Regions from separate parts of the Paenibacillus sepulcri genome, predicted to be linked through region 1. Evidence: riboswitches for the same ligand, from Rfam matches in the RefSeq annotation. Region 1 holds a riboswitch; the other holds the start of a gene.
What was found. Region 1 has a riboswitch for cyclic di-GMP ahead of ACFOLF_RS10420 (PilZ domain-containing protein). Riboswitches for the same ligand answer to the same signal wherever they lie in the genome.
Positions count from the first base shown of each region.

Region 1 (4,762 bases):
TGTCAAAATCGACGGCGGCATGAACCATCAGTAGGCCGACAGGGAGGATTCCTGCCCGATCATGCCTCCAAACTATCCGCAGCAGCCCGTACATCATGAAAGCAAATACGAGTAATCCGACAATTCCAAGATCAAGCAGCAGATCCAAATAACCGCTGTGCACTTCGTTGCCAATATACGGGTAGGTTTGGATTTGGGTAAACAGCATCCGCCAGGTATCCCCGCCCTGACCAAGGAGAGGCGCCTCCAGAAATAGGCTCCATGCATCCTTGTAGAACATCGTACGCGCGCCTGCGGTTTGAAAATGACCGCTGCTGATCCGGCCTTGAATCACTGCCGGCAGGAGAAGCGCCATAATCAGACAGGCTGCCCCCAACCCGGCCCACGCGGCAATCTCAAGCTGTCTTCTGGACAGGCCGGCAAATACCGTACGAAGTGCGGTGAAGCCCGCTGCAGATGCCATCAGGATGGCAAGCAGCCCAAGCGTCTCCCCCATGTGGCCAACGCCTTCATGACTGCCTTGCAGACCTGCGGCAAAAACAATACGATAGGCTGCCCCCGCTCCAACAAGCGTCCAGCCGCTGTAAACCAGCCATTTGACCCGCTGCTCCCGGGTCAGGAGCAGCAGTCCGGCAAGCCATCCCACAGCCGTTGTAAGCCAGGCTGCCCTGGATTCCGTAAGCAGCAGCACGAGCATCAGCGGCGCGGCCATCATGACGGCAAGCAAGAAAGTCCGATAACTGCCTGCACGTATCATGAGAAGCCAGTTCCACAGCAAATAAGCTCCCGAGACGGCTCCGAGGAAATTCGGATACTGAACGAAGCCGGCCAGCCGGGCACCGACTGCGGATAAACTGGAATCCCCTGTACTCAGGATCATCTCCGGAACGTCTATCCAGCCGAGCCATCCGGCAAGCGCGCCGCCAATGAGGAACAAGCCTGAACCCTGAAGCGCCATGAACAGCCAGCTCCGGAAAGGGCCGATTCTCAGCCACAGATACCCGGATATGAGGAATGCCCCATAAGCCGACCATCTGAGCAACTGCTCCAGAGTTCCATGTACGGAAGCCGGTTTGTTGATTAGACTCAATCCAAACAAAAGCGCAATAAGCAGCGGCGTATAAGCCGCCAGCGGCACCGAGGCCCGCACAGGCTCTTCTCCAGGCCCTTTATTTTTTTTCACCATGAAATATTCACAGATCCCGCTGCTGCTGCCCCTTGTCATTCGTCTCTGCATTCGAGTCGTAATACACAAGGATAAAACGGTTGAAGCCATAAGCATCCATTCCCACCTGTAAAAGGATGCGTCAAAAAACATTCCATTCCGGTATGCGGACCAAATCAGCAGCCCGGTAAACATCAGCCCGGCAGCACCAACAACGACTGGCATTTGAATCCCCTCTTCTATTTCTCTTTATAATTGTCCGATATATCTAAATTTTCTAAATATTGTAACATGTTTGAGGATGATTTGAAAATCAGGTGACATGGAGCTGCTGCCTGAAGCAGCAAGAAGAGTTTATTTTCTTATCTTTGAACAAAAAAACAGGCGCTCCACGATTGCCGCGGCGCACCTGTTGTTTATAGTTAATGAGTCCGATTGTCACTGGCCTTTTCTTGTTTCCTGCGATAATAGGCTGCGACCTGCTCCCTCAGGATAAAGGCCCGCAGCGCTCGCTGCTGCAGCCCGTCCAGATCGCAAAAGCGAGCACCATAGAAGGATTGGGCTCCATCGCTGTCATAGCGTATGATCTCCAGCCAGCATGGCAGCTCAAAACCTAGAGACAACACGGCTTCCAGACGCTCATTCGTCTTTAGCCTCGGCCCCTCGGCAACAATGAATCCCAGCCCGGATAAGCTTATATTTCGTATGGCCAGTTCCATATCTTCAATAAATTCGAAGTTTTCCGGCCCTGTTGACAATTCTCTTGTTTCAATAATTGTTTTCTTCATGGTGCCCTTATGGTCAATCTGAACACGGGGCGACTCCCGTTTCTCTTCCAGTCCGCTCAAGGCCCGGACAGGAAATATAACTGCGATAGATCCTTCCGCCTTGCCGATGACCGTCGACTGCAGACGTTGTATCCCCACCGGAGAGTAGATTGTCATCTCCACCGGATTACCGAGATCAAATGACTTGTATTCCGTCATTTCAATCTCCATCATCTCGCCTTCAATATGGCTCAGGATCCCCGTTGAGACATATCCTTCTTTCTCGACTACGGTCCGGCTGTGGATTAATACCTTATCTGAGTAAGTTTGCTTTGCTTTCGTGTATAATTCCTTGCTGCGGGCATTCGTGCTCATAAGTACCATCTCCTTAGTGTGCAATCGCCTGGCCGAGTCTTGAGAGTTTGATAAGGGATTGCCTGTTCAAGGAAATGAAAAAAGCCGTTCCTCTGCCTCGGAGCCGCTTGACTTGCACCCTGCTGAAGGGTGTTCATTTCGGCAGCCAGGCTGTCAGTCGCTCCTTTTCAAGAACCTTAGACCCTTTAGCTTTGCGTCCTTGCCTTTCGGCAAGTTTGCCATTATCGGATATATATGAAGTTAGGTACAGGCTATTCTTACATTTCTTCCACGATCATGATACTGTGCGAATCCTTAAGGTCAATCTGATAGGGCTGGGCAGGAGGTGTACCGTCCGACTCGCGAAGTATCCGTACGATCGGGCGGTTGACCGCAAGCGGATTATTCAGAGCCACAACCGCAATCTGACCCGAGCTGAGCAGTACCGTTGTCGATACCGGATAAATGGATATATGCTTGCAAAAGGTTTGGATCAAATCAAGATCGAAGAAAGTGTTCCCGGCCGCGAATAAAAACTCGATGGCTTCCGTCGGCGTATGACGCTTGCGGTGCGGCCTCGGCGAGGTTAACGCATCATAAACATCGGCCAATGCCACAATCTGCGCATATTCATGAATGGCATCCCCCTTCAGCCCACGCGGGTAACCCGATCCATTGTACCGCTCGTGATGCTGAAAAGCACAATGCGCGGACAACAGGGAAATATCGTGCTGGGCGCGGATAATATTGAAGCCATCCTCCGTATGCTTCTCCATCAGGACCCGCTCTTCAGGGGTCAGCGGGGAGGTCTTGTTCAGAAGATCCTTGGGCAATCTTGTCATCCCGATATCGAACAGAAGCGCTCCCATGCCTAATTCCTCAAGCTGGTTGCGGTTGTAGCCTTTAGCCAGTCCCATTATTCCTGACAGTATTGCCACATTCACAGAATGCTGGAACAGATAGCCATCCGCCACTTGAATATTCGTCAAGCTGACCATAACGTCGGCCCGCGTAACCAGATCCTGCATGATCTGGCCAAACACATTCCGGAACGTCCGGCCCATCTCCGGTGCAATGGTTCTGCCCTTGGTCATAGGATGGTCCTTCAGCGTGGTCATGGTTTTGAATACAGCATCGTGGGCTTTTCTGCGCGTATCGTCGCGGATCGCTGTTTCCGGCTCCAGATCCTCGGTAAACGGATCTTCGACGAACAGCATATCGACTCCCAGCATCTTCAGGCGATTGATAAACCGTTCATTCAGCTCGACACCGACACCCAGAAGAATGTTGCCATTTTCCTGCAGGATCGGGCGAGCCAATTTATCTCCAGGCTTCGCCGAAAGTATATGTACTTTTCTCATCTGAGCATTCCCGCCTTTAGTCCGGTTGCATATTTGATCAAGCTTGCATCGCTGCCAGTTCGGCAGCACGCAGTTTGTGTAATTGCTTATCGGCGTATATCCTGTTGTCTGCGATTTGCACAAGCATATTCAAGTCGCTCCCGTGGTCGGGAAAGTTGGCGCTTCCGACAGAGACGAAAGAGCCTCAATCCTGTCGATAGGGTAAGCTTGTGCAGTTGTTCATGAGCTGGCGAATGACAGCTTCAATCAGTTTATCATCTGAATCAGGACAAATCATTATAAATTCGTCCACGGCTCATCAGGCGGCCATGCTTTGAGCCCAGAAAGCATGCCTGCTGCCGGAAGGGTAAAAGCGGCATATGCCGCTGCGTTTGTCTAGATTGGCACCACCTCGCCCGACATGCCGGCAGACCATTCGCACAGTGTGTCAGCACGACCGCCCTGCAGCAAAAACGCCCTTCACAGCACATACGGCTGCCTGCCTTGTCTAATACTGAACAATCCGGTTGCGGCCGTTCTCCTTCGCTTCGTAAAGCGCCTTGTCCACCTTGACGAACAGCTCGCGCAGATAAGACTTGCTATCCTTCAATTCAGTATCCGGCTGCGGCTCAACGGCAAGCATGCCTATACTGATTGTAATGGAAACAGGAGCGTTCCCGACTCCGGTATCGACAAAGTTATGCTCAACAACCGACCGTACGCGGTGCGCCAGCTCTTCCGCCTGCTGCCTGGTGGTGTGGGGCAAGTAGACCGTGAACTCCTCCCCGCCGTAGCGGGCGAAAATATCCGTTTGTCTGAGCGTACTGCGCACCACGTCCGCCGTCAACTTGAGAACATCATCGCCGACCATATGACCGTATGCGTCGTTGATCGTCTTGAACAGATCGATATCAAACAACAGGATCGCATAAGGAATCTGATAGCGCATGTTGACCATGACCTCATGCTCCAGCTGCTGCATCAGATATCTCCGGTTGTAGCAGCCCGTCAAGCCATCGATAATGGCCATTTGCTCCAGCTTCCGGTTGGCCTGGTACAATTCATCCTGCATAAGAAGCAGCGCGCGGTTTCTCTCCTGCAGCGCTTCATTCTGACGGCTGGTTTCTTCAATAAGC
Region 1 is NZ_JBHRUP010000001.1:2,354,662-2,359,423, forward strand. Features, by position in the region: gene ACFOLF_RS10415 (O-antigen ligase family protein) at 1-1,390, opposite strand, end outside; gene ACFOLF_RS10420 (PilZ domain-containing protein) at 1,588-2,307, opposite strand; cyclic di-GMP riboswitch class I at 2,445-2,537, opposite strand; gene ACFOLF_RS10425 (HD-GYP domain-containing protein) at 2,565-3,647, opposite strand; gene ACFOLF_RS10430 (histidine kinase N-terminal 7TM domain-containing diguanylate cyclase) at 4,135-4,762, opposite strand, start outside.

Region 2 (4,762 bases), 4.6 Mb from region 1:
ATGGAACAAGGCAAGAAAGCGCCATCAAAACATAAAGGCGGTTGATATCATGAAGTACAGACAACTGGGCAGCACTGAATTGCACATTAGTGAAATCAGCTTCGGAACATGGGCTATCGGCGGATCCTGGGGCGGGACGGACGATGGTTCGGCGCTCAAAGCGCTGTCACGTGCAATGGAAGAGGGCGTCAACTTCTTCGATACCGCAGATGTTTATGGCGAAGGACATAGTGAGGAACTGCTCGCCAAAGCGACAAAAGGGCGGGAGGACGAGATTTACATCGCAACCAAGTTTTGCCGTGCCGGTGATCTTCTGGATCCGGCTTCCTATTCCTACGAGTCGGTGCGGGCCTATTGCGAGGCAAGCTTGAAGCGGTTGGGCCGTGAAAGAATCGATCTGTACCAGGTGCATTGTCCGCCTACGGATATTCTGCGAAGCGGCGAGGTATTCGGCGCGCTTGACCGTCTGCGCGAGGAAGGTAAAATCCGTGAGTACGGAGTAAGCGTGGAAACCGTCGAAGAGGGCTTTATTTGCTTGCAGCATCCCAATGTGAAGGCGCTGCAGGTGATATACAACCTGTTTCGGCAGAAGCCGGAGCTTGAGCTGATTCCCAAGGCTTTCGGGCAGGGAGTGGGCATTCTGGTGCGTCTGCCGCTTGCCAGCGGGCTGCTGACGGGCAAGTTCACGGAGAAATCAACATTTGCTCCTGACGATCACCGGAACTTCAACCGTAATGGCGAAAGTTTTAATGTAGGTGAGACCTTCGCCGGAATTGCCTTCGAGATGGGCGTATCACTGAGCAAGGAGCTGTCATGGATTGCCGAGGGCAGAACGAATATGGCCAGCGCCGCGCTGCGCTACCTTCTGGATAATCCCCATATTACCTGTATCATACCGGGATTCCGAAACGTCTCGCAGGTGGAAGATAATTTGCGGGCGGCCAACGTTCCGGGTTATACGCGAAGCGAGCTCGACAAAATCCATCAATTCTACGAGCAAGAGGTTCACAACTATATCAGAGGACCTTATTGAATAAGAGAATAGTTAAGCATGGGCAGGCCCGGACGAGCGAATTCCTTCGCTTGTCCGGGCCTCTTTATGTTGTTCCATGCTGCAAATCATTTCCTTCGGGAATGCTACCCGTTCACAATTTCCCCGCCATTGATGTGAAGGACTTGACCACTCATGTAAGAAGAATCCTCGCTTGCGAGATACACATAAGCGGGAGCCAGTTCCTCCGGCTGTCCGGCACGCTTGAGCGGGACATCGGCGCCGAATTTGGCCACCTTCTGCTCATCAAAGGTTGAAGGAATAAGAGGTGTCCAGATAGGGCCGGGCGCTATGGCGTTGACGCGAATGCCCTGATCGGCAAGATTGAGCGACAAGGAGCGGGTAAAGGAAACGATGGCTCCTTTGGTCGCCGAATAATCGAGCAATGTCGGGCTTCCCCGGTAGGCGGTTACGGATGTCGTGTTAACGATTGCTGCACCGCTTGCCAAATGAGGCATAGCCGCCTGCGTTAAATAAAACATTCCGAAAATATTGGTTTTGAAGGTCCGTTCAAGCTGTTGGGGAATAATGAGCTCAATCTTATCCTGGGGATGCTGCTCCGCCGCGTTATTCACGACGATATCGAGTTTTCCCAAGCTTTTAACGGTTTCCTCCACGGCCTCGCGGCAGAAGTTCGGATCGCCGATATCTCCCTCCAGCAGAATGCAGCGGCGGCCGGCCGCTTCCACGAACTGCTTGGTTACCTCCGCATCGCTTTGTTCATTCAAATATAGAACGGCTATTTCGGCGCCTTCCTTGGCATAGGCAACCGCAACGGCACGGCCGATCCCGCTGTCTGCTCCGGATATAATGGCTACCTTGCCTTGCAGCTTGCCCGCTGCCTTCAATCCGGAAGATTCAAATTGCGGACTTGGCGTCATTTTGGATTCCAGTCCTGGCTGCCGGCTTTGATGCTGCGGCGGTAATGTGGTTGGCCTTGCTGGTGTTTCGCCTGGAGATGTCATAGGCTGCTTCGTCATTTGAGAAACAACTCCTTTCGATAAGCTATCATTCCACGAATACGATGTTCTTACGCGTTCCATTGAACTATTACCCCGGGCATGCAGAAATGAAAAAAATATAGCTCCCCTGGATAAGAGAAGAAAAACTGAAAAGTTAAGTCTTAAGAACTGGTTTAAATGTCGAAACCGCGATAAATGTAATAAATTTGTAACTTATTTTATAATTTTATTGTTAAAAGGCCCAAAAATCCTTGAAGATAATGGAACAAAATAGTAATATACGACTAAGCTTTCCGGTCTATTATTTCCACGGCGAAGACAAATTGAATACTAGGCAAAGCTATTGAAAAGTAGTGACGCAAAACTACAGGGGCATCATCCAACAGTGGAAATGCCAGCCAGTTGCATCCATTTAACAGCTGTTTAGGCTTGCCATGCCCATTATGCTGTTTTTTGCTATGCGGATCATTTATGGGTTTTTCGCATCACAAAATAAATTGGTTACAGAAAAGAGGCTATTACATGAAGATGTCACCAGTTCAAGATGTACGTCAATGGTTTCCGAGCGATGATGGGAATGAGCAGGACCGGATGCAATTGATGAAGCTTATGGAGCAGCTGATGACGGGCTTCGATCTTTTGAAGGACCCAGAGAGGGTAAACCTGAAGGGCAGCAAGGACCGGTCAGGCGATTTTTATGGACAGCTGAATGAGAGCAGTGTCATCCCCCCGCAGGGGAAAGCGATGGAAGATGTAACCCGGGGCCTGATCGAACTGATGCATGCGCATCCCTACCATACCAAATATTTTATGACCAATATTCTGCCTATGGCATCGATTCCAGGCATTATGGGAATGCTCGCCGCGATGCTTGTCAATGGCAATAATTTGTGGGATGTATATGGCCCGGCTGGCGCTGAGGCTGAAGTGCGGGTCGTCAGCATGATGTCCAAGCTGGTCGGTTATGACCATACGAGAAGCGGCGGCTACACAACCTGGGGCGGACAAGGGGCAATCTTCACCGGTCTGCGGCTGGCAATAGTCAAATTCGCTCCGGATGCTTCGCGCACGGGAGTGCCGAATAACCTGTATGCCTTCTGTTCGGATTCGGCTCATTACAGTCTGTACAAATCCATGGAAGCAACAGGACTTGGAAGCGACCGTCTGGTCAAAATCCGGACAAGAAGCGACAGCTCCATGGACACAGCGGATTTGAAATGGAAACTGGAGCAGGTTATTCGTTCAGGCGGAGTTCCGATCTATATCGTCGCCACTACGGGGACGACCGATGCTATGGGAATTGACGATATTTCCGAAATTATGAATATTGCCGTACAAGCTGCCGCGGCTAATGGATTAAACAGGCCGCATATTCATGCGGACTCGGCGCTGGGAGGATTTTTCGCTTTTTTCAATGATTATGATTTTGCCCTTAATCCGCTTGCATTGGATATGGAAACGCTGGGAGCTCTCCATGCGATCGCTGGTAAAATGAAGCATATCCATCTTGCCGATACCATGTGCTTTGATTTTCAAAAGCTGGGACAAACGCCGTATCTGACGAGCCTGCTCCTGGTTAAAGAAGCTGAATCTCTGCGGCTGCTTGATTTGAATCCCGATGAAACGCCTTATGTGGGATACCGCGGATACGGCCAGTATCATACCGGTTACACGCTGGAATGCTCCAGAATGGCCAGCTCGATCAGTATCTACAGCGCTCTGCTGGCTTTTGGCATTGAAGGGTATCAACAGCTGCTGGCGCAGTTTGTATCGGTCAATTTGGCTTTCCGCAGGCAGCTCATGAAGGAAGTTCCCGAGATGGTGATCGCAAATCCCGACAATCCCGGTATTACGACACTGCTGAGGATTTATGAGAACCGGATTTCCCGATTTCAAGAGGAATTGGCCGGGGAGTGCCCGCTTGATGAGCTCCTCCGGAACAACCGGCTTAATGAACGATTATTCGAACTGCTCGGGGAGCGGCGCGATGAAATGTTTTTTGGGGACACCAAGAAGCATCTGCTGGTTTTATCCCAGGAAGGTGTGGAAGTCCCCTTATACGCCAGCAAGCTGTTTGTGATCTCGCCTTATACACAGCTTGAGCATGTCCCGGCAATTGTCGGCTACTTAAAGGAGAGAGTAGACGAAATTTATGAGCAGTACCATTCTCCGTATCAATCAGGGAGGTCCGTCGAAGTTGTTTAATTCCTTATTGCGTCCCGTGCGGGAACGACTGTCGCTCAAAGTCATCATCAGCATCCTGCTACTGCAATTATTTACATGCGCCGCATTTGCAGGCACAACTTATTACGTCAATACGAATCTGGTCGATAAGCTGCTGCAGCAGTTCGATCTGAGGCTGAATACGGATATCGGAGTTGTCTCGGATCTGGTAGCCGGCATTCCCGGTTACGAGGCCGAAGTAAAGGATGCAAGCGATCCGCTTTATGCCGCCCTGAAACAAAATCTGGAACAGGTTAAAGTTAAGAATGGTCTGGAGAATGTGTATGTGCTCTCCAAAAGCGGCGGAAAGGACCATATCGTCGTGTTAGCCGATGTGCCGGACGATTACGGGACCGACTATCCTTTTACGGCTGATATGAACAAGGCTCTGACTGACAACAAGACAATTGTCAGCGAAATCTACAAGGATGAATTCGGTATTCATAAATCCATCTTCGTTCCCTACACGGATGGAAACACGAGCACCCTACTCGGTATCGATCTGGATGCTTCTGTTATACCCAAA
Region 2 is NZ_JBHRUP010000001.1:6,911,583-6,916,344, forward strand. Features, by position in the region: gene ACFOLF_RS30005 (aldo/keto reductase) at 50-1,033, shown strand; gene ACFOLF_RS30010 (SDR family oxidoreductase) at 1,138-2,031, opposite strand; cyclic di-GMP riboswitch class I at 2,337-2,423, shown strand; gene ACFOLF_RS30015 (pyridoxal phosphate-dependent decarboxylase family protein) at 2,536-4,218, shown strand; gene ACFOLF_RS30020 (methyl-accepting chemotaxis protein) at 4,211-4,762, shown strand, end outside.
Region 2: it holds a riboswitch for cyclic di-GMP, as region 1 does, so the genes downstream of both, ACFOLF_RS30015 (pyridoxal phosphate-dependent decarboxylase family protein) here and ACFOLF_RS10420 (PilZ domain-containing protein) in region 1, are expected to answer to the same signal.